DNA from 3 places in the Pedobacter jeongneungensis genome. Region 1 is predicted to be linked to each of the others. Evidence: riboswitches for the same ligand, from Rfam matches in the RefSeq annotation. Region 1 holds a riboswitch; each other region holds the start of a gene.
The links. Region 1 has a riboswitch for S-adenosylmethionine ahead of metH (methionine synthase). Riboswitches for the same ligand answer to the same signal wherever they lie in the genome.
Positions count from the first base shown of each region.

Region 2: it holds a riboswitch for S-adenosylmethionine, as region 1 does, so the genes downstream of both, ABD769_RS04165 (peroxiredoxin family protein) here and metH (methionine synthase) in region 1, are expected to answer to the same signal.
Region 3: it holds a riboswitch for S-adenosylmethionine, as region 1 does, so the genes downstream of both, ABD769_RS09215 (SusC/RagA family TonB-linked outer membrane protein) here and metH (methionine synthase) in region 1, are expected to answer to the same signal.

Region 1 covers NZ_BAABBY010000007.1:99,845-107,626, reverse strand. The annotation lists gene ABD769_RS14690 (histidine decarboxylase) at 1-1,069, opposite strand, end outside; gene ABD769_RS14685 (S41 family peptidase) at 1,223-2,830, opposite strand; gene murQ (N-acetylmuramic acid 6-phosphate etherase) at 3,020-3,823, shown strand; gene ABD769_RS14675 (hypothetical protein) at 4,012-4,578, shown strand; gene ABD769_RS14670 (DUF4160 domain-containing protein) at 4,601-4,834, shown strand; gene ABD769_RS14665 (DUF2442 domain-containing protein) at 4,824-5,039, shown strand; gene ABD769_RS14660 (Bax inhibitor-1/YccA family protein) at 5,060-5,815, shown strand; SAM riboswitch class I at 6,107-6,212, shown strand; gene metH (methionine synthase) at 6,351-7,782, shown strand, end outside.
Region 2 covers NZ_BAABBY010000002.1:81,959-89,740, forward strand. The annotation lists gene ABD769_RS04135 (amidohydrolase) at 1-586, shown strand, start outside; gene ABD769_RS04140 (hypothetical protein) at 622-1,089, shown strand; gene ABD769_RS04145 (hypothetical protein) at 1,179-1,454, shown strand; gene ABD769_RS04150 (DUF4833 domain-containing protein) at 1,920-2,501, opposite strand; gene ABD769_RS04155 (hypothetical protein) at 2,539-2,721, opposite strand; SAM riboswitch class I at 2,805-2,904, opposite strand; tRNA gene ABD769_RS04160 (tRNA-Cys) at 2,920-2,990, opposite strand; SAM riboswitch class I at 3,775-3,872, shown strand; gene ABD769_RS04165 (peroxiredoxin family protein) at 4,031-5,332, shown strand; gene ABD769_RS04170 (peroxiredoxin family protein) at 5,620-6,939, shown strand; gene ABD769_RS04175 (YceI family protein) at 6,969-7,610, shown strand.
Region 3 covers NZ_BAABBY010000004.1:232,949-240,730, reverse strand. The annotation lists gene ABD769_RS09230 (anthrone oxygenase family protein) at 285-776, shown strand; gene ABD769_RS09225 (C45 family peptidase) at 934-2,205, opposite strand; gene ABD769_RS09220 (TlpA disulfide reductase family protein) at 2,465-3,739, opposite strand; SAM riboswitch class I at 3,877-3,982, shown strand; gene ABD769_RS09215 (SusC/RagA family TonB-linked outer membrane protein) at 4,308-7,472, shown strand; gene ABD769_RS09210 (SusD/RagB family nutrient-binding outer membrane lipoprotein) at 7,484-7,782, shown strand, end outside.

The DNA of each region.
Region 1 (7,782 bases):
CATTGGGCATGCAGATGATATGAGAATTGCCCTGTTCTGCTGCCAACTGCCATTTTTTGCAAATCGGAGCAGATGGGGTAGGGAAGTTCACGGTAATGGCATTCGGATTCCGCCATGCGGCTATACCCATTTCTTTAAGTTTCTCTTCGGTATAAGCTGCTGTTGCCAGACTGTGCATGGCCCTGTCTTTTAAACCCTCAATCCCCAGTCGTTTAATAGTGTGCCATAAAAATAGTGGACTATGCCCGTTTCTTGATCCGGTAATTGTGGTATCTACACTTCCTATATAAGCCACGGAACGGGCAATCCGGTCGCGGTTCGATTTTTTTGCCACTACTACGCCACAAGGCATCGGCGAACCAAAAAACTTGTGCCCGCTAATCGCGATACTGTCTGTACCATCTTCAAAGTCGAAAGCTGGCCTGGGCTCGATCAAAGCACTATAGGTTCCTGATAATGCAGCGTCGGCATGAATGTAGTAATGCTGTATGGCCAGTTTTTTTAAAATGGTTTTGATTTTAGCCACATCATCACGGGCCTCGGTCATCGTGGTACCGATATTGGCCATAATAATTACCGGCATGTGGCGGTTCATCCTGATGGTGTGTTCAAGATCTTCGTAATCAATTTCGCCGTTTTCCTGCGAGCGGACCACAATATTGCCCATATTAAGCAGGTGCAGGTTTTTTTGTACGCTGTAATGTGTGGCTTCGGAATAATAAACCATTCCTTTTGGATACAGTTCTCTGGCCAGGTATAAACCATACAAATTGCCTTCTGAGCCGCCATTGGTAACATAACCCCACCAATTATCTGCCGGAGCGCGGAAAAGTTCAGCAAAAAACTTTACGACTTCTTTTTCCAGTTCGCGCGATCCGACACCATAGGTAGAAGTTACAAAAGGATCACCCAGGTTATTCATCGGGTATTTTAAAAAATCAGCTAATGCCTGATAATCAAAATCCTTCGAAACCGGATAACCTAAAAATAAATCGGTTTGTTCCTTGATTTTTTCTAACAGATTATTTAATACTTCCTGATCTTTTGCCTGTAGTTCTTTTGCATCCATAAATGATATGATTTGCAGGCAAAATTAGATAAATCAAAATATAATATTAACAATTGTGTTTAAATAAGAATATTATATTGATTTATATATTTTATATGAAATTTAAATCTGGTTAGAGCTGATGATTTAACCTGTGCGAAGTATAAAATATGGCTATTGCAGGTTAAGCAATGCCTGCCTTACCGCGTTATCGGTTTGGTTTGCTGCCTTGTAATAACCAACATCGCCTAAATAGTACCTGCAAAGCAGCGCTTTCAAATCATTTAAGATTACATTTTTTGCACTGTATAATTGAAAACGGTCTATAGGGACATTTTTGCGTTGAAGAAACCCGATAAAATCTTTAAAATCGTTATCGTTTATGGTGAAAATGTTAATGTACTGTTCAACAAAGCTAGCGCTGTATTTGGTGGTTAGTACATTAAATACATAATCAGAAAGTACTTTTTTACTCACCAGATTACTGTAAAATTTATTGTAGCCGGTAGTATCCAACTTCACAAATACATCGGGCTGAATTCCGCCTATTGGTTTAATCTTTTTAGAAGGCTGAACGTTTACCCCTTCTGTTTTTTCGATAGAATCCTGAAAAGAAGTACGGTCGCCGGTAAGTTCTCCGTCCATCATGCGCTCATCCAGTTCGTGTTTGTAAGCATCATAGCCTTTTTTGTAAGATTTCTGGATGCTTCGCCCTGATGGCGTGTAATACCTGGCAATGGTTAAATTAAGTGCAGAGCCATCGCCAAAGGCAAATTGCTCCTGTACCAAACCCTTACCAAATGAGCGGCGACCAACAATAATGCCCCTTCCTAAATCCTGAATGGCTCCTGCAACAATTTCACTGGCTGAAGCTGTATTTTCATTGATCAGCACAGCAAGTTTACCATTTTGAAAGGCACCTGTTCCGGTAGAAAAATAATCGGTGCGGGGTTCATGTTTACCCTGTGTATATACAATAAGTTTATTTTCTGGTAAAAACTGATCGGCTAAGCCAGTTGCAGCGGTAAAATATCCTCCACCGTTATCACGCAGATCGAGGATCAGCTTTTTCATGCCTTTTGCTTTCAGGTTGTTTGCCGCAACAGAAAAATCGTTATCGGTATTGGCGCCAAATTTACTGATGCGCACATAACCTGTTTCATTGTTGATCATGTAAGCAGCATCTATACTGCTGATGTTTACTTTGCCACGGGTAACCATAATGCGGTTGCTCTGCTGTGCATTGGGGTGTAAAAGTACCACACTTACTCCTGTGCCGGCCTTACCTTTAAAACGGCCAGTAAGCTGATCTTTTGGTAAATTTCTTCCGCTTACTATAGCGGTATCGATACTGAGGATTTTATCGCCCAATTTTATACCTGCCTGGTAAGCCGGACCGTCTTTAACCACGCCCGTAACCATCATGGTATCATTAAGCATGTAGTATTCTATACCCACACCTTCAAAATTGCCTTCAAGGTTATCGGTCATATCCTGTGCATCGGTTGGCGGCAGGTACACACTATGTGGATCGAGTTGATGTAAAACACTGTCTATCGGTAAATTTTGAAGCGAATCGGTATTGATGTCATCAACATAATTGCCATTGATGATGTGCAGGATTTCATTTAATTTTTCGTCGCTGTTAACAGCAAGCTGCGGGCTTTTTTTTACGCCAAAACCCTGGTCTTTAATAAATTTTATGCCCAAAAACATACCCGCTATTAAAATTACAGAATAGCTCGTGGCAATCAGTATGTTATTACGGGTATTTTTTTTCATCAGCGTTAGGCAAATTTATGAAAATTAGCGGGTTGATATATTTTTTAACTGCATTTTCGTGTCTTTTGTTTATAATTTTTAACATTAATTAACGCCAGGAAGGAGTTCGTTGAAATTTGTGAGATATATTTTTGATTTTTTAGGGTAGATTTTAGAAAGAATTTACCGAATTTTATCAAAATTAAATTTATGGACAGAGTTACCGAGCAAGAATCCAATTACAGCCACATCGATCAGATGTCGGTATTGGAAGTTCTGCATGGCATTAATAACGAAGATAAAACGGTTGCCTATGCCGTTGAGAAATCTTTGCCTCAGATCGAAAAATTAACAACGGCAGTTGCCGGACGGATGAAAAAAGGTGGCCGTCTTTTTTATATTGGAGCAGGTACCAGTGGTCGTTTAGGTGTGGTTGATGCCTCAGAGTGCCCTCCAACCTATGGTGTTCCTTTTGATTGGGTTGTTGGCATCATTGCTGGTGGTGATACGGCCATTAGAAAAGCAGTAGAATTTGCAGAAGATGACGCCGAACAGGCCTGGAAAGATCTTCAGGAATTTAACATCAACGAAAAAGATTGTCTGGTAGGTTTGGCTGCTTCGGGTACCACACCTTATGTGATCGGTGGATTGAACACGGCACGCAAACATGGCATTTTAACCGGTTGTATTGTTTGTAATACCGGCGGACCAATAGCTGCAGAATCGGATTTCCCGGTTGAAGTGGTGGTTGGACCTGAGTTTGTTACCGGATCTACCCGTATGAAATCGGGCACGGCACAAAAAATGGTTTTAAACATGCTGAGTACCACCGTTATGGTTCAGCTGGGGCGCGTAGTTGGCAATAAAATGGTCGATATGCAGTTAACTAACCATAAATTAGTCGATCGCGGTACACAAATGGTTGCCGACGAACTGAATATTGGCTACGATGAAGCCGCCGAATTGTTAACCCGTTACGGAAGCGTACGTAAAGCAGTAGAAGCAGGACACTAAAAATGATAGAATGACGAAATGAGGGAAGGATGGAATGACGAAATGAGAAAATTTTGAATGATGGAATTTGGGAGTAGCTTTTAACATTCACTCATTCAAAATTCATTCATTCGATAATTTATTTATCTCTCATTCAAAATTCAATCATTCAATAATTTGTCTGTTCAATCATTCAATAATTAAAGTATATGCACGAGATAGAGCCTTATTACCAGTGGAGAGATGATTATATTTCGGCAGAAGACGAGCGTTCGCCGTTTTACAATACCGAATATTCGGAGCTTTATTTTGATAAGCAGATTTATAACTTTTTATTGCACCCTCAGTGGGACGAGTTTGGTTCGAATACGCTTTACATGAAGGTGTTATATGCCGATTACGACCGGAGTTATGCCATTATAGAATTTATAGGGGAGTGGAACGATGCCATTAACAACGACATTATGCTGCTGAAGCGCGATATTTTAGAGCTGATGATGGATGAAGGCATCAATAAATTTATCCTGATTGGCGAAAATGTATTGAATTTTCATTCTTCTGACGACAGTTATTATGAAGAATGGTTTCAGGAAGTAGAAGATGGCTGGATTGTTGGGGTAAACTTTCAGGAACATGTAATTACCGAATTTAGGGGCAATAACATCGATTATTACATTAACTTTGGTGGCGCTTTTGATCATTTGCCATGGCGCACCTTAAAACCCCTGCAATTCTTTAAAAAAGTTGAAGAACTGCTGACAAAAAGATTGAACTAAATATTTATCTTTCGGATTGACAATGCCTACATTATTTATAATTTTTGGACTTCGTTTCTTCTTTTATTCAAATGAACATTTGCCTATTCATATACATGTCAGAAATGCAGACGGTGAGGCTAAATTTGAAGTAGAAGAAGTTAAACTTGTGAGTAATAAAGGGCTAAAAAACAAAGATATTAATCTTGCACAATCTTTGATAGAGGAGAATAGAGAAATTATTATTGCAAAGTGGCACGAATATCATGGAAAATAAAATAAAAGTGTGGTTTGAAAATAATCATATATTCATTATGACCTCAACAGGTGAAAGTAAAAGCCATCCATTAAGCTGGTTTCCAAAACTATTAAATGCCAGTGATAAGGAGCGGGAAGATTATCATATATCACCCTTTGGAATACATTGGGAAAAAATTGATGAGGATTTAAGTTTCGAAGGATTTTCTTCGTTCAATAAATAATTGCTAAAATAAATTTAAAAATGGAACAACAAAATTATCAATATCAGGACAACAGTGTTTTTGTACAGGGAAAATCTGTTTCTAAAAAATTCTTTGCAAACGTATTCTTATGGATGTTCGTTGCATTAAGTTTATCTACCGTAGCTGCTTATCTTTTTGGTACAAATGAGCAGTTAATGCAGTATCTGTTAAATATTAATCCTGCAACCGGAAAAGTAAGTATGTCGATCTTTGGCTATATCGCTATGTTTGCGCCGCTTGGCCTTGTTTTATTGATGGGTTTTGGTTTAAGCAGACTATCATTGCCCGCGTTAATTGGCGTATTTGTGCTTTATTCTGTACTAACCGGAGTAAGTTTAAGTTTTATCCTATTAACCTACACATCAGGTTCAATAGTAAGCTGTTTTGCTGGTGCGGCAGGTATATTTGGCATCATGGCAGTTATGGGTTACACTACTAACATCGATCTAAGCAAGTTTGGGCCTATTTTAATGGTAGGTGTAATTGGTTTAGTAATTGCGAGTGTAATTAATATGTTTATCCAGAGCGAACAATTTAGCCTGTTTATGGCTTTTATTGGTATTGCAATATTTACAGCATTAACTGCTTACGATGTGCAGAAAATCAAAAGAATTGGAGAAGGGATTGAGGCCAGTGGCGAGCAGGTTCTTCAGGTAGAATCTAAAAAAATGGCTATTGTTGCCGCTTTATCTTTATACCTTGATTTCTTAAATATCTTTCTTTTCTTACTACGTATTTTCGGTAACAGAAGATAATAATGAATAAGTTTTTGGCAATTGCGGGTTTTCTATTAATTGGTGCTTGCATTCAGGTGGTGATCACTATTTTTATAACTGATAACGTCTTTGTAGTAAGTTCTGGCAGTGGAATTTGGATGAGCTATATGGTAGTTTGGTATAATAGAAAATATCATAAAAAGGTAATCTGCTAATTTCAAAAACAGAACAATATTCTAAAGGCTGTGCAGAATTGCATGGCCTTTGTAATTTTATTTGGTAGCAAAGCGATAAATTTTGGAATTGATGTAGCTTTGTTGCATTTTTGTACGCTTATTAAGAAAGACGGAGGGATTAGACCCAACGAAGTCTTAGCAACCTGTAACCATACAAGGTGCTAAATTCTATCCCGGATAAATTCGGGACCAGATAAGTTTAGGATTACGATTCACGTACCAACTTTTTAGATAAGCCTTTTTTTGAGATTTGAGATGATAGATATGAGATTTGAGTCATAATTTGTGCTTAATAATTCTCATATCACATGTCTCACATCTCATATCTAACAACTAGAATGAGCATAAGAGAAGAATTAGAGAAACGTATTTTGGTGATTGATGGTGCAATGGGTACCATGATTCAGCGATATACCTTAACCGAAGAAGATTTTAGGGGAGAGCGATTTAAGGACCATCCCTGTGATGTAAAAGGCAATAACGATTTGCTTAACATCACGCGTCCGGATATTATAAAAACGATACACCTGGAGTATATGGCGGCTGGTGCCGATATTATCGAAACCAATACCTTCAGTACCCAGCGCATTTCCATGGCCGATTACCAGATGGAAGACCTTTCTTACGAAATGAGTTTTGAAGGTGCACGGGTGGCAAAAGAAGCTGCAAATGAGTTTATGGCGGCAAATCCTGATCGTAAATGTTTTGTTGCCGGTGCCATTGGTCCAACCAACCGTACCCTTTCTATGTCGCCAAATGTAAACGATCCCGGTTTCAGGGCGGTTTATTTTGATGAACTCGAAGAAGCCTATTACGAACAGGTACGTGGCCTGGTAGATGGTGGTTCGGATGTGTTACTAATCGAAACCATTTTCGATACTTTAAATGCAAAAGTGGCCATTGTGGCCATTAAAAAATATGAAGAGGTAATTGGCCGTAAACTCGAAATCATGATTTCGGGTACCATTACCGATGCCTCTGGCAGAACGCTTTCTGGTCAAACTGCCGAAGCTTTCTTAAACTCTGTAATGCACGCAAAACCATTAAGTATCGGTTTTAACTGCGCTTTGGGTGCAAAGGAAATGCGTCCGCACATTGAAGAGTTAGCGGCAAAAGCCGGATGTTATGTTTCGGCCTATCCAAATGCAGGTTTACCGAACGAGTTTGGTGCGTATGATGAACAACCACACGAAACGGCTCATCTGGTGGATGATTTTATTGCCTCTGGTTTTGTAAACATTGTGGGTGGCTGTTGTGGTACTACACCTGAGCATATTGGCTGTATTGCCAAAAATGCAAGAAAAGCTGAACCCAGGAAAATACCTGTACTGGAGCCTTACATGCGTTTAAGTGGATTAGAGCCGGTAACCATCACTCCAGATAGTATTTTTGTAAATATCGGCGAAAGAACCAATATTACAGGTTCTCCAAAATTCTCTAAACTGATTTTGGGTGGCGATTACGAAGCTGCATTGGCCGTTGCTTTGCAACAGGTAGAAGGTGGTGCACAGGTAATCGATGTAAACATGGATGAAGGGATGTTGGATTCGGAAGCGGCAATGACCAAATTCTTAAACCTCATTGCTTCAGAACCTGATATCGCCAAATTGCCCATCATGGTCGATTCATCCAAATGGTCGGTTATTGAAAATGGCCTGAAATGTTTGCAAGGAAAAGGAATTGTAAACTCCATTTCTTTAAAAGAAGGGGAAGATAAATTCCGTGAGAGTGCCCGTAAAATTATGCAATACGGTGCTGCGGTTGTGGTAA
Region 2 (7,782 bases), on a different contig from region 1:
GATTCAGCTAGCCCTTGATAATGGAAAAGGCATTGATATCCACCTTCACGAATCAGGCGAATCCGGAATTAAAACCATCGAATACCTGATTAATAAAGTAAACGAGAACCCGGTTTTGAAAGGGAAAACTTATGTAAGTCATGCTTTTTCCTTGAGATTCCTCGATAAAACCAAAACCGAAGAAATAGCCGAAAAATTAGGTGCTGCAAAAGTAGGTATTGCATCAACCATTCCACTTTCGGGCAGTCCGATGCCCATTCCCACGCTTTACAAATATGGTGTAGAAGTACTTGCAGGTAACGATTGCATTGTTGACCATTGGAATACTTTTGGCACGGGCAGCATTTTGCAAAAAGCGAACGTTGCTGCCCAGATTTACGGTTACCGTACCGAATTTGAACTTTCGAGGATATTAAAACTGGCCACAGGTAACATTCTTCCTTTGGATGATAAAGGAAAGAGGCAATGGCCTGCAGCTGGCGATCAGGCCAATGTGGTGCTGGTTGATGCGAGCTGCTCAGCCGAAGCTGTTTCGAGGGTATCGCCTGTTAAATCATTAATCCACGAGGGTAACCTGGTTTTCTGACCGAATAATTGGTTCATAATTTGCTAACTTAAATTATGATTAATGTTAGTCCCGAATTACAGCAAGAAGCACAATTACTTATCGCCAATAACCAGAAAATATTGGCAGTAAAATTAATTATCGATCATACCCGCTGCGGTTTAAAAGAAGCCAAAGATTATATAGACGGTTTACAGGCTGGTTTTCAGAAACCTTTATCAAATCCTGTTCATCTGGATGAACAGGTGTTGGCTATTTTAAGTCAGGGTAATAAGCTGGCGGCTATTAAACATTATAAAGATGCCACAGGTTTAGGCCTGGCAGAAAGTAAAGATTATGTGGAAAAGCTGATGCAATACAAGGTTAGCGGCAATATTGCACAGCAAAGCAGGGATACCGATATTCAAAATCTTATTTCCAACAGTACCATCAACAGCCAAAATCCCCTCAAAAGATTTTTAATCAAATTGTTGATTATTTTGCTTGTGGCGATAGCTTTAACTTATCTCATGTTCAAAATTTAACTTGGGCAGATTGCAATATTTCTGATAGAATGAAAATGTGGCGTTCAAAAGTCTTATCTTGATTTTACACACAAATAAATCTTTAGAATATGAGAATTACATTGGACACCAAATCCCTTTTATTGGGGTTTTTAGGCGCTGGCTTAATGTTTACCGCCATCAGTTTTAAAAACGAACAAAGCCCTTTTATCGGGAAATATCGTACAGAAGTAAATGCCAATAATATGGTGGTTATCCTGGATAGCGAAACCGGGAATTACATCATTGCGCCACCTATACAACAAAGTGGAAAAACGACCTGGATAAAAGGAGAGTTTAATAAAACTTTTAGTGCTGCTATTGATAACAAAAAGGAATCAAAGTAATAGAAATTGTTAACCAGGCAGGTCGTCATTTCAAGCGGAGTGCAACGTAGAAATCTACCTCAAAATAGATCTCTCCATTCCACTGCGTTTCAGTCGAGATGACGACTTTTCTATTGGATTCTGTCAATGGTAGTGCAGAGGAGTCGAGAAATCTACCTCAAAATAGATCTCTCCATTCCACTGCGTTTCAGTCGGGATGACGATTTTTCTATTGGATTCTATCAATGGTGGTGCAGAGGAGTCGAGAAATCTATTAAGATAGATCTCTCCATTCCACTGCGTTTCAGTCGGGATGACGATTTTTCTATTGGATTTTGTCAATGGTAGTGCAACGAAGGGTCTTTTATCAGTAACTTTACTATTCATAAAAGATTCTTCACTGCGTTCAGAATGACAGCAGGTTACGCCCTTTGCATTTTCCCTCAGTATTCTTTGGGGTTAATAAACATGTATGGAGTCGAAAGACTACTTTACACTTACCCTTTCCACAATAGGCTTACCAGTTGCTTCATCAGTTCCCTCTATCTCGGCATATTTTACATTCGGGAGCCAGAAACTTCCGCCCTGTATCCTTATAAACAAGCGGTTAACTTTTATTGTATGGTTATTAATCGTTACCCAAGCATGATAACTTTTATCAGCGGAGCGTTGCAGATAAAAGGGTAGCTTTTTATGCGATACAAAGCGAAATTCGTATTTATCGCCTCCTAATGCTTTTGTATCAATACCATAGGCAAATTTTCGCTGGATATAACCAAGATCTTTCTTTTGCCCTTTCTCTCCATAACGGATCCAGTATACCTGGATGGGCGAATCGGCATCAACATTGCCGTTTTCTTTCAGATTTAAAGCATAAATAAGCGTATTTGTGTTCGGATCGCGCTGAAGATAGAACAGCATGTGATCTACATTTTTAGGCGTAGGAAAATTAATGGGAGAGGGGTCTTTTGTTTGTGCCCTGGATTGGGTTGTGAAAAGAAAAAGGCTTAAAACGGTTAAAAATAAGTTTTTGGTCGATATTGAAAATGGCGGTGGTATTAAATGCATTTCAGGATTTTTATATGAATGAGCCGTTTATTTGTGCTCAGGTGTCTGTTTTTTCTTGATTTTCCTTTGGAGTTTCTTCTTCGCTTTCTTTTAACTGTTCATTATAAAGCCGGTCTGATTCGGCCCTGCAATGTTCATAGTCGTTTAACTTTTCGCAGGATGTATTTCCATGGATTTCAAAAAAATCCCTGATTGATGGGTAATCAAAATGAACTGACATTTCTTAAAATTTAGGTTACCAATTTCAGAAAGAGGGGATAGCCGTTAGTCATTCGTCGAAAATAACCACATTGGCTATTTTCAAACTCATCTTTTCTGCTACCTGCAGATGGAATTAGCACCTTGTTAAAAACAGGTTGCTAAGACATCAAAGGGCCATTCCCTCCGTCTTTCTTGATAAGTATTTATATAATTTCAGACGTCATGGACGGAATCGAACCGCCGTACTAGGTTTTGCAGACCTTTACCTCGCCACTCGGCCACATGACTATGTGTTCTTTTTCGATTAGCTTATTATCTGCTTTTCGTATAAGACAGAACAAAGGTAAAAATTAATTCTATAAATTCTATAGAAATAGTAGCTTTTTTTTAATTTGTTTTTTCGGCTGTCATCCTGAGTGCAACGAAGGATCTTTTTAATGGATGATGGAAAATGGATGATGGAATATCCAGGCGATACATTCTTTGTGTTTACTTCCTTCAAATTATCGTCATTTCGAGCGTAGGGGAGAACCCGAAGGCTCTGCGAAGCAAAATCTATCTCGAGGTAGATCTCTCCGTTTCACTGCGTTCCAGTCGAGATGACGAAGCGATATGCTCTCCCTCCATGCTCTCTCCCCAGCGCTCTTTGCTAAAAAAATAAATTATTCTACTGTAAATCAATTGATTATAAATAAAGTCTATAAAATCTATAGGAATACTTGTGTAAATTGTTCAAAGTTTATACTTTTACAAAAAATTAAAACAGTTCACCAGCAAATCTACGTTCGATATGAAACTCCGCAGACAACCTCAGCCATATTCTCTGATCCATTTTTCAGGTCAGTATAACTGCTGTTGCCGCTAATATAAGCTAAGATACGGATCACCTGATAAAGGTTTTCATTCAGATATTCTCATTTAAAAATCCTGGTACCCCGGGGCATTTTGATAGAATATTATGGTGGTCATGTATTTCAGTCAATAAGTTGCCGGGGTATCAGGAACAGCCAAAACTAATCACCACCACTAGTTTAGGTTATTACTCTAATTAATTCACCACCATTAATTAGTTGATTTATACAGAAGAAGGGAGAGTCAGTACTCGTTGAACTTCTAGCAACTTTCCATAGGAAAAAGTGCTCAAACTGATCTAGCAATAGATTATAAATTAACCGGTAACAAGTAAACACATCGTTTCCCGTTAAAGATCATGATGCAATAACAGCTGTTAAACAGCCTGTAGCTTTGCTGTATGGTTTTCCGTGCGAATCATTGTGCCTTGTTATCAAAAACTCTAAAACGATAGTGTTTAACTAATAATGATGATTATGAAAACGAGAATTACCTCAAAAATTGCATGCCTAACCACCTCAGTATTGCTACTGGGAGGCATTGCATCAGCCAGGGTGGCAAAACCGTTCCCTAAAGAAGGGATCTGGAGGGGAGAGTTTAGTGTAAGCGAATCAAAAGTGCCTTTTAACTTCCAGTTAAAAGGAAAAACACCAAAAACAGCCATTTTAACACTCATTAATGGCTCCAGACGCGATGATTTTCACGTAGAACGACTCGGCGACGATTCGATTTACGTAAAAATGAACACTTATGATGCGGCGCTGGTAGCGAAGATCGAAACTGATGGTACCTTATCTGGCGAATACCGCAGTCTGGTACCCGGTTTCAGGGGCAATTCTTTGCCATTTGTTGCCGAACATGGCAAAAGTTACCGCTTTGTAGAACCGGGTAAAGATGTAGCTCCAAAACACAACATTACTGGTAAGTGGGAAATTAAAACCTATACCAAAGAAGCTGTACCGGCCTCAATTGCTTTGTTAAAACAGAACGGCAACAAACTTACCGGTGTAATTATGACCGTTGTAGGCGATACCCGCGAGCTCGAAGGTACCGTACAGGGCGATGAGTTTGAATTGTCGGGTTTTACCGGGCCGAGTCCTTTTATTGTGAAGGGAAAAATCAACGATGATAACAGCATTACCGGCGAACAGGGTTTTGGAATTTACAAAAACCTGAAATTTGATGGTCAGCGTAACGAAAAAGCCGAACTTCCTGATCCTTATAAACTTACTTTCCTTAAAGAAGGTTACAGCAAACTTGATTTTACCTTCCCTGATCTGAGCGGGAAAAATGTTTCTTTAAGTGATGATAAATACAAAGGTAAGGTAGTGATTATCGAAACCATTGGTACCTGGTGCCCGAATTGTACCGATCAAACGGTATTCCTTTCACCATGGTTTAAAAAGAACCAAAAACGCGGTGTAGAAGCTATTGCTATTGGTTTTGAGCAGAAAGATGACCTGGAATATGCCAAATATACCTTAGGCAAGCTGAAAGAAAAATATGGTATCACTTACGATATCCTCTTTGGAGGCATTGCCGATAAAAAAGTAGTGACCGAAAAATTGCCTGCGCTAAATAAATTCATTGCTTTCCCAACTACGATTATTATCGATAGAAAAGGAAATGTAAGGGAAATCTACACCGGTTATACCGGAACCGTAACCGGAAAATACTTTAACGATTACGAAGCCAAATTCAATAAAGTGTTAGACGAGCTGATTGCTGAACCAGTACCCGAAAAGTTCGCCTCTACCGAAACATTAAAAAGTAAATAAAACCAAACCAACTATATTAAATATTGGGCTGTATATAAAGATTTGTTAATAGTATGATTGACAGAGAAGTTTCCTGGTTATTGAATGGACGCAAAACGTCGTCATTGCGAGGAGGCTTTTTCAGCCGAGGAAGCAATCTTACAACGATCGCTAAAAGTGTGCGCTTTAAGATTGCTTCGTGCCTCGCATTGACGGACTTTTTTATTCTGCCAAAGTAACTCGTCCAAGAATACGTCAAAAAATTGAGATACAGCCCATATTTTAACCTACACCTAAAATTATAAAAGATGAAAAATTACTATGCTAAAATGCAGGTGCTGGCTTTGGCATCCCTCATTTCTACTGCAGCTTTTGCTGTAAATAAGGTAGACGAAGAGCCAAAAGTGGCCAAAAAATTTATAAAAGAAGGAATATGGCGAGGCGTATTCAAGGTTGCTGAAACCGAAGTACCGTTTAATTTCGAACTCAAAGGAAAAGATGCCGAGCATGCTACCTTCACTTTATTAAACGGAACACGCAGAGATGATTTCCACATCAAATATTTAGGTCAGGATTCTTTGTTCATCAAAATGAATACCTACGATGCTGCTTTGGTAGCCAAAATAGAAAGCGATGGCAGGATTTCTGGCGAATATAAAAGCTTAGTGCCGGGTTTACAGGGCAATGCTTTGCCTTTCACTGCAGAGCAGGGCAAATCGTACCGCTTTGTTGAACCTGGTAAAGATGTAGCACCTACCGCAAATTTAACCGGTAAATGGGAATTTAAAGGATTTTCTAAAGAAGCTGTCCCAAATAAAGTAGCCATACTGAAACAGGAAGGCAATAAACTTACCGGCGTAATTATGCAGGTAACAGGCGATAGCCGCGAGCTCGAAGGTACCGTACAGGGAAACCAGTTTGTGCTTTCAGGCTTCAGCGGCCCGAGCCCGAAAATATATAAAGGTACCATTAACGAAGATGGCACACTTTCTGGCGAAATCAGTCAGGGGATTTACGATAACTTAAAGTTTACAGGTGTAAAAGATAGTCAGGCAGAATTGCCCGATCCCTACAAATTAACACACTTAAAAGAGGGCGTTAAAAAACTTGCTTTTACTTTTCCAGACCTCAACGGCAAACCGGTTTCCTTAACCGACGATAAATATAAAGGTAAAGTGGTGATTGTAGAACTGGTAGGTACCTGGTGCCCTAACTGTACCGATCAAACCGTATTTCTTTCGCCCTGGTTCAATAAAAATAGCAAAAGGGGTGTAGAGGCTATTGCTATCGGTTTCGAACAGAAAGACGACCTGGAATATGGAAAATATACCCTGGGTAAACTCCGCGATAAATACAATATCAAATATGATATCCTGTTTGGCGGATTAGCTGATAAACGTTTGGTTGCAGATAAACTGCCAGCTTTAAACAAATTTATCGCTTACCCTACCACCATTATTATCGACCGTAAAGGAGAAGTACGCGAAATCTACACCGGATACACCGGAACCGTTACCGGAAAATATTACGATGATTACGAGAAAAAATTCAATAAAGTGCTGGACGAATTAATTGCAGAACCAGTACCGTCGGCAGCCTATTTTGAGGCGCAGGCAAATGGAAAATAGATACCACCTAAACTAAAAACCAAAATATAATGTTACAGTACAAAACGATTGCACTTATTGCTACCACCATCGTAGCTGGATCTTTAACCGCTTTAAACGGACCAAAACCCAAAGTTAAAGCACATACCGAAACTTCGGTAAGTAAACTGGTAAACTATAAAGTAAATGCCGAACAGAGTAAATTAACCTGGCTGGCTAAAAAAGTAACCGGCGAACATTCGGGAACCATCAATGTTACTTCGGGATCTTTGGCCCTCGATAATAAAGTGCTAAAAGGCGGAAGTTTTGAATTGGATACCAAAACCATTGCGGTAACCGATTTAACGGATAAAGAAACCAATGCAAAACTATTGGGCCACTTAAAAAGTGCTGATTTTTTTGCCGTTGATAAGTTTGATAAAGCCACTTTCAATATCACTTCGGCCAAAAGTACAGGTGCAGGAACTTATGATGTAAAAGGAAAACTCACCATTAAAGGCATTACGAACGAAATCAGTTTCCCGGCTACGGTTAAGCAAGATGGCAACAAAGTAACTGCCAATGCAAAAATTATTATCGACAGAACAAAGTATGATATCAAATTCAGATCAAAAAGTTTTTTTGAAAACCTTGGCGACAAAACCATTTATGATGATTTTGAGCTGAATGTACAGCTTGTTGCCAATAATTAAAAAATCTCTTGTTAAGGTTAGTGGAGTGTGGGAGGATGTTTGTTCTCCCTGCCTCTGGCTAAATGATTTCCAAAAAAGTACCGTCATTTCGAGCGAAGTGCAACGTAGCCGAGAAATCTATCTCGAGGTAGATCTCTCCATTTCACTGCGTTTCAGTCGAGATGACGACCCT
Region 3 (7,782 bases), on a different contig from region 1:
GGTTCCAAAGTAGATATTTAAGAGCGATATTCGTTTGAATTTATATAAATGGCTAATAAGATTTTTAATGGCTGTTGTTAAAAAGATTAATATAAATACGCTCATATCTACATCTACCTGTCAAATTCATATTTAAATTAAATCTCTTTCCTATCTAAAATGACGCTCTCATTTTAGATAGGATATTATCCGGATTTTTTTGCGATTTAACTGCTTTATTAAACTTGGTAGTTCCTGCCGATTTGATTAAATTAGTTCTTCCGGTATCCTCTAAATCGCAATATATGACTTTTAAAAACCTGATTCTTTTGCTCAGTACAGTATCTACAGCACTTATTGGCGGACTGTTTTATGCTTATTCCTGTTCAGTTTTACCCGGGCTAACACGCCTCTCTGATCTTTCATTTCTTCAGGCCATGCAATCTATTAACAGGGCTATTTTAAATCCTCTGTTTTTTGCTTCTTTTATGGGTACACTGATACTGTTGCCCATCAGCGTTTGGTTTTTTAAGGAACAGGGGACTGTGTTTTATTTACTTCTTGCAGCTGCCTTGCTTTATTTTAGTGGTGTTTTTTTAGTAACCGTAATCGGAAACGTACCGCTTAATGATTTGCTGGATGGCACAGACTTAGCCAAATTAAATGCTGAAGAATTAACGGCTTTGCGTAATAAATTTGAACCAGGCTGGAACCTGTTCCATAGAATCAGGACGATTGTTTCATTTATTTGTATCGTACTAACAGCTTATGCGGCAATATTGAGCAGAAATGCGTAGCGACAATTTATTTATACTAAAAACGAACCTATGGAAACGGAGCTGAACAACTGTTCAGACTCCGGATCTATTAACGCTCTCGATGACTAATGTAGAAAGTTTTCTTTGTTGGGCGGCGTTCTTTCCTGTTCATTTTTTTGCTAAACCATTGTTCATCTTATAAAATAGCCAGCATTTTTTTTGAACGGTTAAAAGATATCGGCCAGGTATCGGCGCTATTGCCAGCGGCTATATGGTAATATTCTTTTGCTTTATTCCGGTCGCCCTGAACTAAATTAGTGTAAGCGCTTAATTCGGAAATAAAATTTTTCAGCTTGACATCTATTCCTTTTTCTGTTTTTAAATAATCGAAAATTTCTCCGGCTGCGTGTACACGTTTATCGTTGATGCTTTCTATTTTAAAACCACCCGGCATTTCGAACCAATATTCCCAAAGTGCGCCCTGGGCATGTTGGTTGTAGCTTTCTTTAATCAGTTGGATGCCTACTTCCAAAAGTATGCTGTTAATGGTGCTGTCTTTTTTAGCATTGTTTTTACCCAAATCAAAATAATGGTTTAGCGTGGGTTGTAATCCTTTGGTATAAATCTCATCCAGAATCATTTCTTTACGGTACATGGCTTTATCGCTCATCGAAAATTGTTCGTATGCAAAACTTGCAGGAAACCGGTTACTTAACTTCTCCAGTTTGTAGCCTTTGTTCAGCTCTTTCTTTAAATCGATTACCCATGGATGTTCGAAATCGTGGAAATTGTACACAGTAATTATTTTACGTTTAAGATCGTAGATATTGGAATAGATGGTCGATAATTTTCCTTCCTGGCGGGTTTGGCTTAAAATATCCCTGAAAAAAGGAACATTTAAGGTGTGGGCTTTTTTCAATGCTTCGTCCGAAATATCGTATCTTCTGCACACGTAGTTTTTGGTTTTAAGTTTGCTGATGTCAAAATTAGTATTGATCTGGTAAGCGCCTGATTTAGTTAATTTTGTACCGGCATTGATGATGACCGAATTTCCGAGGGCATCCGCAATTAATACCTGGGCACTTATTGCATAATCATACTTCTCCAGAAAAATCATTGCTTCCGGCACCGTTTTACATTTTCCCAATATCTCGAAGAAAAGATCTCCCTGATAAACATTTTTTGGACGGAATTGCGCAGGATCGATGTTTTGTGCGGTAAAATCGTAGAACAATCCATGCTCATTCATTGCTGCCTGTGCCTGCAGGTCGGGGAGGCCAAAACATACCGATCCATATCGGCCGGTTGTTTTTGGATTAAACCATACCCGTGCAAAGCCCATGTAATCATCCTCATTTGCTGCTGCATATACCTCACCTTTTAGCGCATAGGAGATCACGGTGCAGGCATCAATATTTTGAGATAATATGCAGCTCAGTATAAGTGCAAATAAAAGTATCTTCTTCATTATTTTTAATTTACCATCGCTAAAGGCCAAGACTGTGCCAAGGTAATTATATAGCCCTCCAGGTGTGCTATAATGGGTTCTGTTAAAAATAATCTGAAAAGCTGTTCGTAAATGAACGGTTTTAGTCCGGAAACGGACATATTTGTTTCAAGGTTTAAGGGCCTTAATCTGCGTCATATCCGGGGTAAAAAGAGGAATTGGAGCAAAGATTTTTATCTATCGGTCGGCATTTCACCGACCGAAATTCTACGAAAATTCACTACTTCTTCAACAGTGAATCAATCTCTCCATTAAATTCCTTTACAAATTCATCATAAAACTTTCCGGTTGCCGGGCCATTAAAACCGGTGTGGATTTGTGCCACATTACCTTGTTTATCAATGATGATGGTGGTTGGGAAAGATAAAAACGAATCAAGCGCCGGTAATGATTGAGATACCACTTGTTTATCGGCAGTGCCTGCAAGTACCTGATCGTATTCGATACCAAAACGCTCACGGAAACGCGTCATTACTTTTTTTGCATATTCAGGTTCGGTTGAACGTTCGTAATGTAAAGCAATAATTTCTACACCGCGTTTTTTGTTTGCCTTGTACCATGGTGCAATAAAAGTGGCTTCATCAACACAGTTGGGGCACCAGCTTCCGGTAATGGTTAAAATCACGACCTTATTTTTATATTTTTCGTCTTTCAACGAAATCTTTTTACCGTTTACATCAGGGAAACTGAAATCAAGCGTTTTATATCCCGATTTGAGGTAGGTAAGTTTGTAAGGATCAGGAAGGGCTGCATCTTTATTTTTGGTTCCGGTAAAAGCCTGACTTCCCCTGGCACCTAAAATTTCGCCTGTTAAAGTGCCATCCGGCTGAAAAGTACCTTTGTAATAAGCAGGAGAGGAGCCGATGAAACTCGAAAGCTGAAATTCATTGCCTTCTACTACACCTTCAAGATAACGCGAATCTCCGGTTACGCGTAAAAAAGTTCCGGTAAGTTTGTTACCGGTTTGCTTAAATAAACCAACTGTTTTTTCGTCTTTACCATTGGGCGATTTAAAAACAACATCGTAACTTCCCGAGTAATCAGCGGTGGCTGGCTTATTAAGCGTTTCAAAACGGTAATTTTTACGTTCTGCAACAATGGTTAAAGGTTTGCCTGCTTTATCCTGCTTTCTTAACGTACCTGATAAATGATCACCATCTACAAGTGCAAAAGCCAGTTCGTTATCAAACTGATCAAGTTTTACAAAAAGCGAATCCGCGGTCTGTTTTACCAAACCACCTTCAAATCTTTCTTCCGCATTTCGAAAATATAATTTCTGTTGACCACTTTTTTCGTTGATTTCGAAATTGAAAGGGATATCCAAACCTTCCTTTACTTTGGCAATTCCACGCCAGGTACCCAGCGCAACAAATGCTTTTAATTTTTTTTCATTGGCCTTTACTTGTTGGTTATTGGCTAAAACAGCCTGATCCTGAGCAAAAGTTATGGAAGTTGATATGGCCAGTGCGGTAGTTAATAAGAATTTTATGTTCATTGGGATGTGTGTTAATCGACTAAATTAGTCGACAAATATACGGACGATATAGCCAAAGAAAAAATATTTCAAAAAAAATCTATAAAAACTATAGGATAAATCGAATAAGTTATACCTTTGCCCCAGTTATTTTAAAATACTTATCAAGAAAGGCGGAGGGAATGGCCCTGTGAAGCCTTAGCAACCATCTTTAAGTAGAAATGGTGCTAATTCCATCCCGGATGAATCTGGGGTAGTTAAGTCAGTTGTTTGCGTTATCCTTATAAAAATATATGGAGCACTTCTGATTTAAGGGGTGCTTTTTTTTTGCCCGGATGCTGCTTTTGATAAGTAAATTATGTTTTATAGAAAATCATTCAAATGAAAAAAACAGACGAGCTAAAATCCCTTAATGCAAACCTTTGTACGTATTCCCGAATGCGTATGTCCTGTTAGGGTAACCTTATTTTAACAGGCTTTCTGATCTGACCATTCCTTCTTATTCTTTAATAAAAACACGGTTTTAACTGTGCAGGAATCGTTTTTGCCAAATTTTTATCCTTAATCTAATCATTAATTACACACACACATGTTCACAAATTTTAAATCAATAGCGTTTGTTTTGCTGCTTTTTATTACGCAGCAATTATTCGCTCAAAATGCCACCATAACCGGAACGGTGAAGTCGGCAGATGGTGAAACACTCCCAGGGGTATCCATCCTTATAAAAGAAACCAAACAAACTACCATTACGGATGGCAAAGGTGCTTTTTCAATCAATGCACCGGAAAAAGGTACCCTGGTATTTTCGTATATCGGTTTTAAAACCCAGGAGATTCAAATTAGCAAAAACGGACCAATTTCGGTCATCCTTCAATCGAGCGATAATGCCTTAGATGAGGTGGTAGTTACGGCTTTAGGCATATCGAGGGAGAAAAAATCGCTGGGTTATGCCGTTCAGGAATTAAAAGGCGATCGTGTAGCCGAGGCAAAAGAATCGAACCTGGTAAATGCGCTGGCCGGAAAAATTGCCGGTGTAAGGGTAACCAACAGCCAGGGAAGCATGGGTTCATCTCGGGTGGTGATCAGGGGAGAAACTTCGATAGCAGGTAATAACCAGCCCTTGTTTGTGGTAGATGGGATCCCGGTGGATAACTCACAATTGAATTCAGCGGGTGCCAGAGATTATGCAAATACAATTTCAGATATCAATCCGGAAGACATCGAATCGATGAGTGTGCTAAAAGGACCAAATGCTGCGGCATTATATGGCTCCAGGGCTGCAGCAGGGGTGATCCTGATCAAAACCAAAACCGGTAAATCGAAAAAAGGACTTGGCATTGCCATCAATTCAAACGCGGTTTTAGAAACTTTACTTACGCTACCAGTATATCAAAATGCATTCGGACAAGGCTCAGAAGGGCAGTTTAGTTATGTAGATGGTGCCGGTAAAGGTTTAAATGATGGTGTAGATGAAAGCTGGGGACCAAAACTGGATGGAAGATTAATCCCTCAATTTTATTCGAAAGGCGTTGCTGTTCCGTTTATTGCGCATCCGGATAATGTACGCGATTTCTTCCAAACCGGTTATTCATTAAACAATGGGGTATCGGTTGCAGATGCAGGCGAAAAATACGATTACCGGATTTCTTACAACAATTTGAAACAGGTTGGCATTGTGCCGAACTCTGGTCAGGGGAAAAATTCATTTGTGTTAAATACCTCATTAAAGATAACTCCGAAATTAACTTTAACTGCTAATGCGAATTACAGTAAACTTAACTCAGATAATTTACCTGGTACAGGCGGCTCACGCTCAACCAGTACCATGTTGCAGTTTACCTGGTTTGGCCGTCAGGTTGATATCAACCAGTTAAAAAATTATTTAGATGAAAATGGAAAAACGTTTAACTGGAACAACAGCTATTATAGCAATCCGTATTGGGTAGCTTATGAAAATACCGTTTCGCAAAACCGTAGCCGGATTATCGGTAGTTTAGCCCTTAATTATAAGATTATTGACGGACTTAATTTTAATTTCAGATCGGGAACAGATTATTATAACGACAGGCGTAAAGTGAGGATTGCTTATGGAACCAACGGAACGCCTTTTGGTTCTTATACTGAAAGTGCCTTTACCGTAAGCGAAAATAATACCGATGCAACACTGAATTTTAACAAACAATTAAACGATGATTTTAGCTTAGAATTATTGGGTGGTGGTAATATCCGCAGGCAATACATCGAACAGAACGATCAGAGTGCACCAAAACTGGCCATCGCCGGACTTTATACGCTTAAAAACTCCCGCGATCCGCTTATCTCTTCAAACAATTTATCTAGGTTGAAGTCGTATAGTGTTTATGCTTCGGGGCAAATCGGTTTCAGAAATTATCTTTTTGCCAATATTACCGCTCGTAACGATTGGTCATCAACCTTGCCGGCGCAAAACAGGTCTTATTTTTATCCGTCGTTTAACGGAAGTTTTGTTGCTACCGAAGCTTTCGACATTAAAAGTGAGGTACTTGATTACTTAAAAATCCGTGGAGGCTGGTCTAAAGTAGGTAAAGACGCCGATCCTTACCGCTTGATCAACACTTACGCATTTGGTGCGCCATTTGCGGGCAATCCACAGCTCACCACTGGTTCTATCGATTTAAAACCTGATCTTAAGCCTGAAACCACTACCTCTACAGAACTTGGGGCTGAGGCTGTATTTTTTAATAAAAGGTTACGTTTAGATTTAAGTGCTTACAATACTAACAGTTACAACCAGATTTTAGCTGCCGATGTAAGTCAGAGTACAGGTTTTAGCTCTAAACTGCTTAATGCAGGCAAAATCAACAACAAAGGGATAGAAGCACAATTAGGCATCACGCCAATTAAAAAAGCCTTTACCTGGGATGTTGATTTCAATTTTGCAGCAAACAGGAGCAGGGTAATTGAGTTAGATGCCGAGAAATTCTTAACGAATTATGTTGTGGCTTCAAACTCTGCACAGGTAATTGCAACGGTTGGCCAGCCTTATGGTTCATTGTTCGGAACTGCTTTTTTAAGAGATGCCAGTGGAAATATTATTGTTAATTCCACCGGAGCACCGGCTACAAATCCTACCAAACAGGTATTGGGAAAATATACGCCTGACTGGATTGGTGGGGTGTACAATACTTTTAGCTACAAAGGCATTAGTTTAGGTGTATTGGTTGATGCCAGCATTGGTGGCTCTATTTATAACGGAACTTATGCTACAGGAACCTATACAGGGGTTTTAGCTTCTACACTTCCTGGAAGGGCGGCTGAATATGGGGGGATTTCTTATTACTATCCCGGCAATGATAAGGCAAACGGAACCGTGAGGGTAAATGGAACTGCTCCTGCAGGTGTAACGGTTTATGATGACGGGATTATTTTTGATGGCATAACCGCCGATGGCAAACGCAATGAGAAAATATTACCGGCTCAACAGTATTATAAAACCTTCAGAAATATAGACGAAGCCAATATTTTTGATGCTTCCTATGTTAAGCTTCGCGAAGTGAAATTAAGCTATAACTTACCTGCAAAATGGCTTCGTCCGTTAAGTTTACAGGGTGTTTCTGTATCGCTTGTTGGCCGTAACCTTTGGATTATCCACCGCAATACTGTTGATATCGATCCTGAAGTAGCTTTTAATACGGGTAACGGACAAGGTTTAGAAAGTCTTTCCAATCCAAGTACACGCAGTTATGGCATCAACCTGAATGTTAAATTTTAATTATCATCATCATGAAAAATAAGAAACTATATATACTGGCCATTTTGGCAATTGCCTTTTCATCATGTAACAAAGAACTGGATGAGGTGAATATCAACCCGAATGCGCCCGAAATTCCCGTACCCGATTATTTGCTTACAGGCACCACTAAAGCTACTGTAGATGCCTATTGGGGCGTAACCAATAATATGAACTCGAGCCTGCTTTTTGCACAGCACTGGGCTAAAGTACAATACACAGAAGAAGATCGTTTTATTTATTCGAACAGTAGTTTTACTTCCTTATGGTCTACCGGTTACGCACAGAGTAT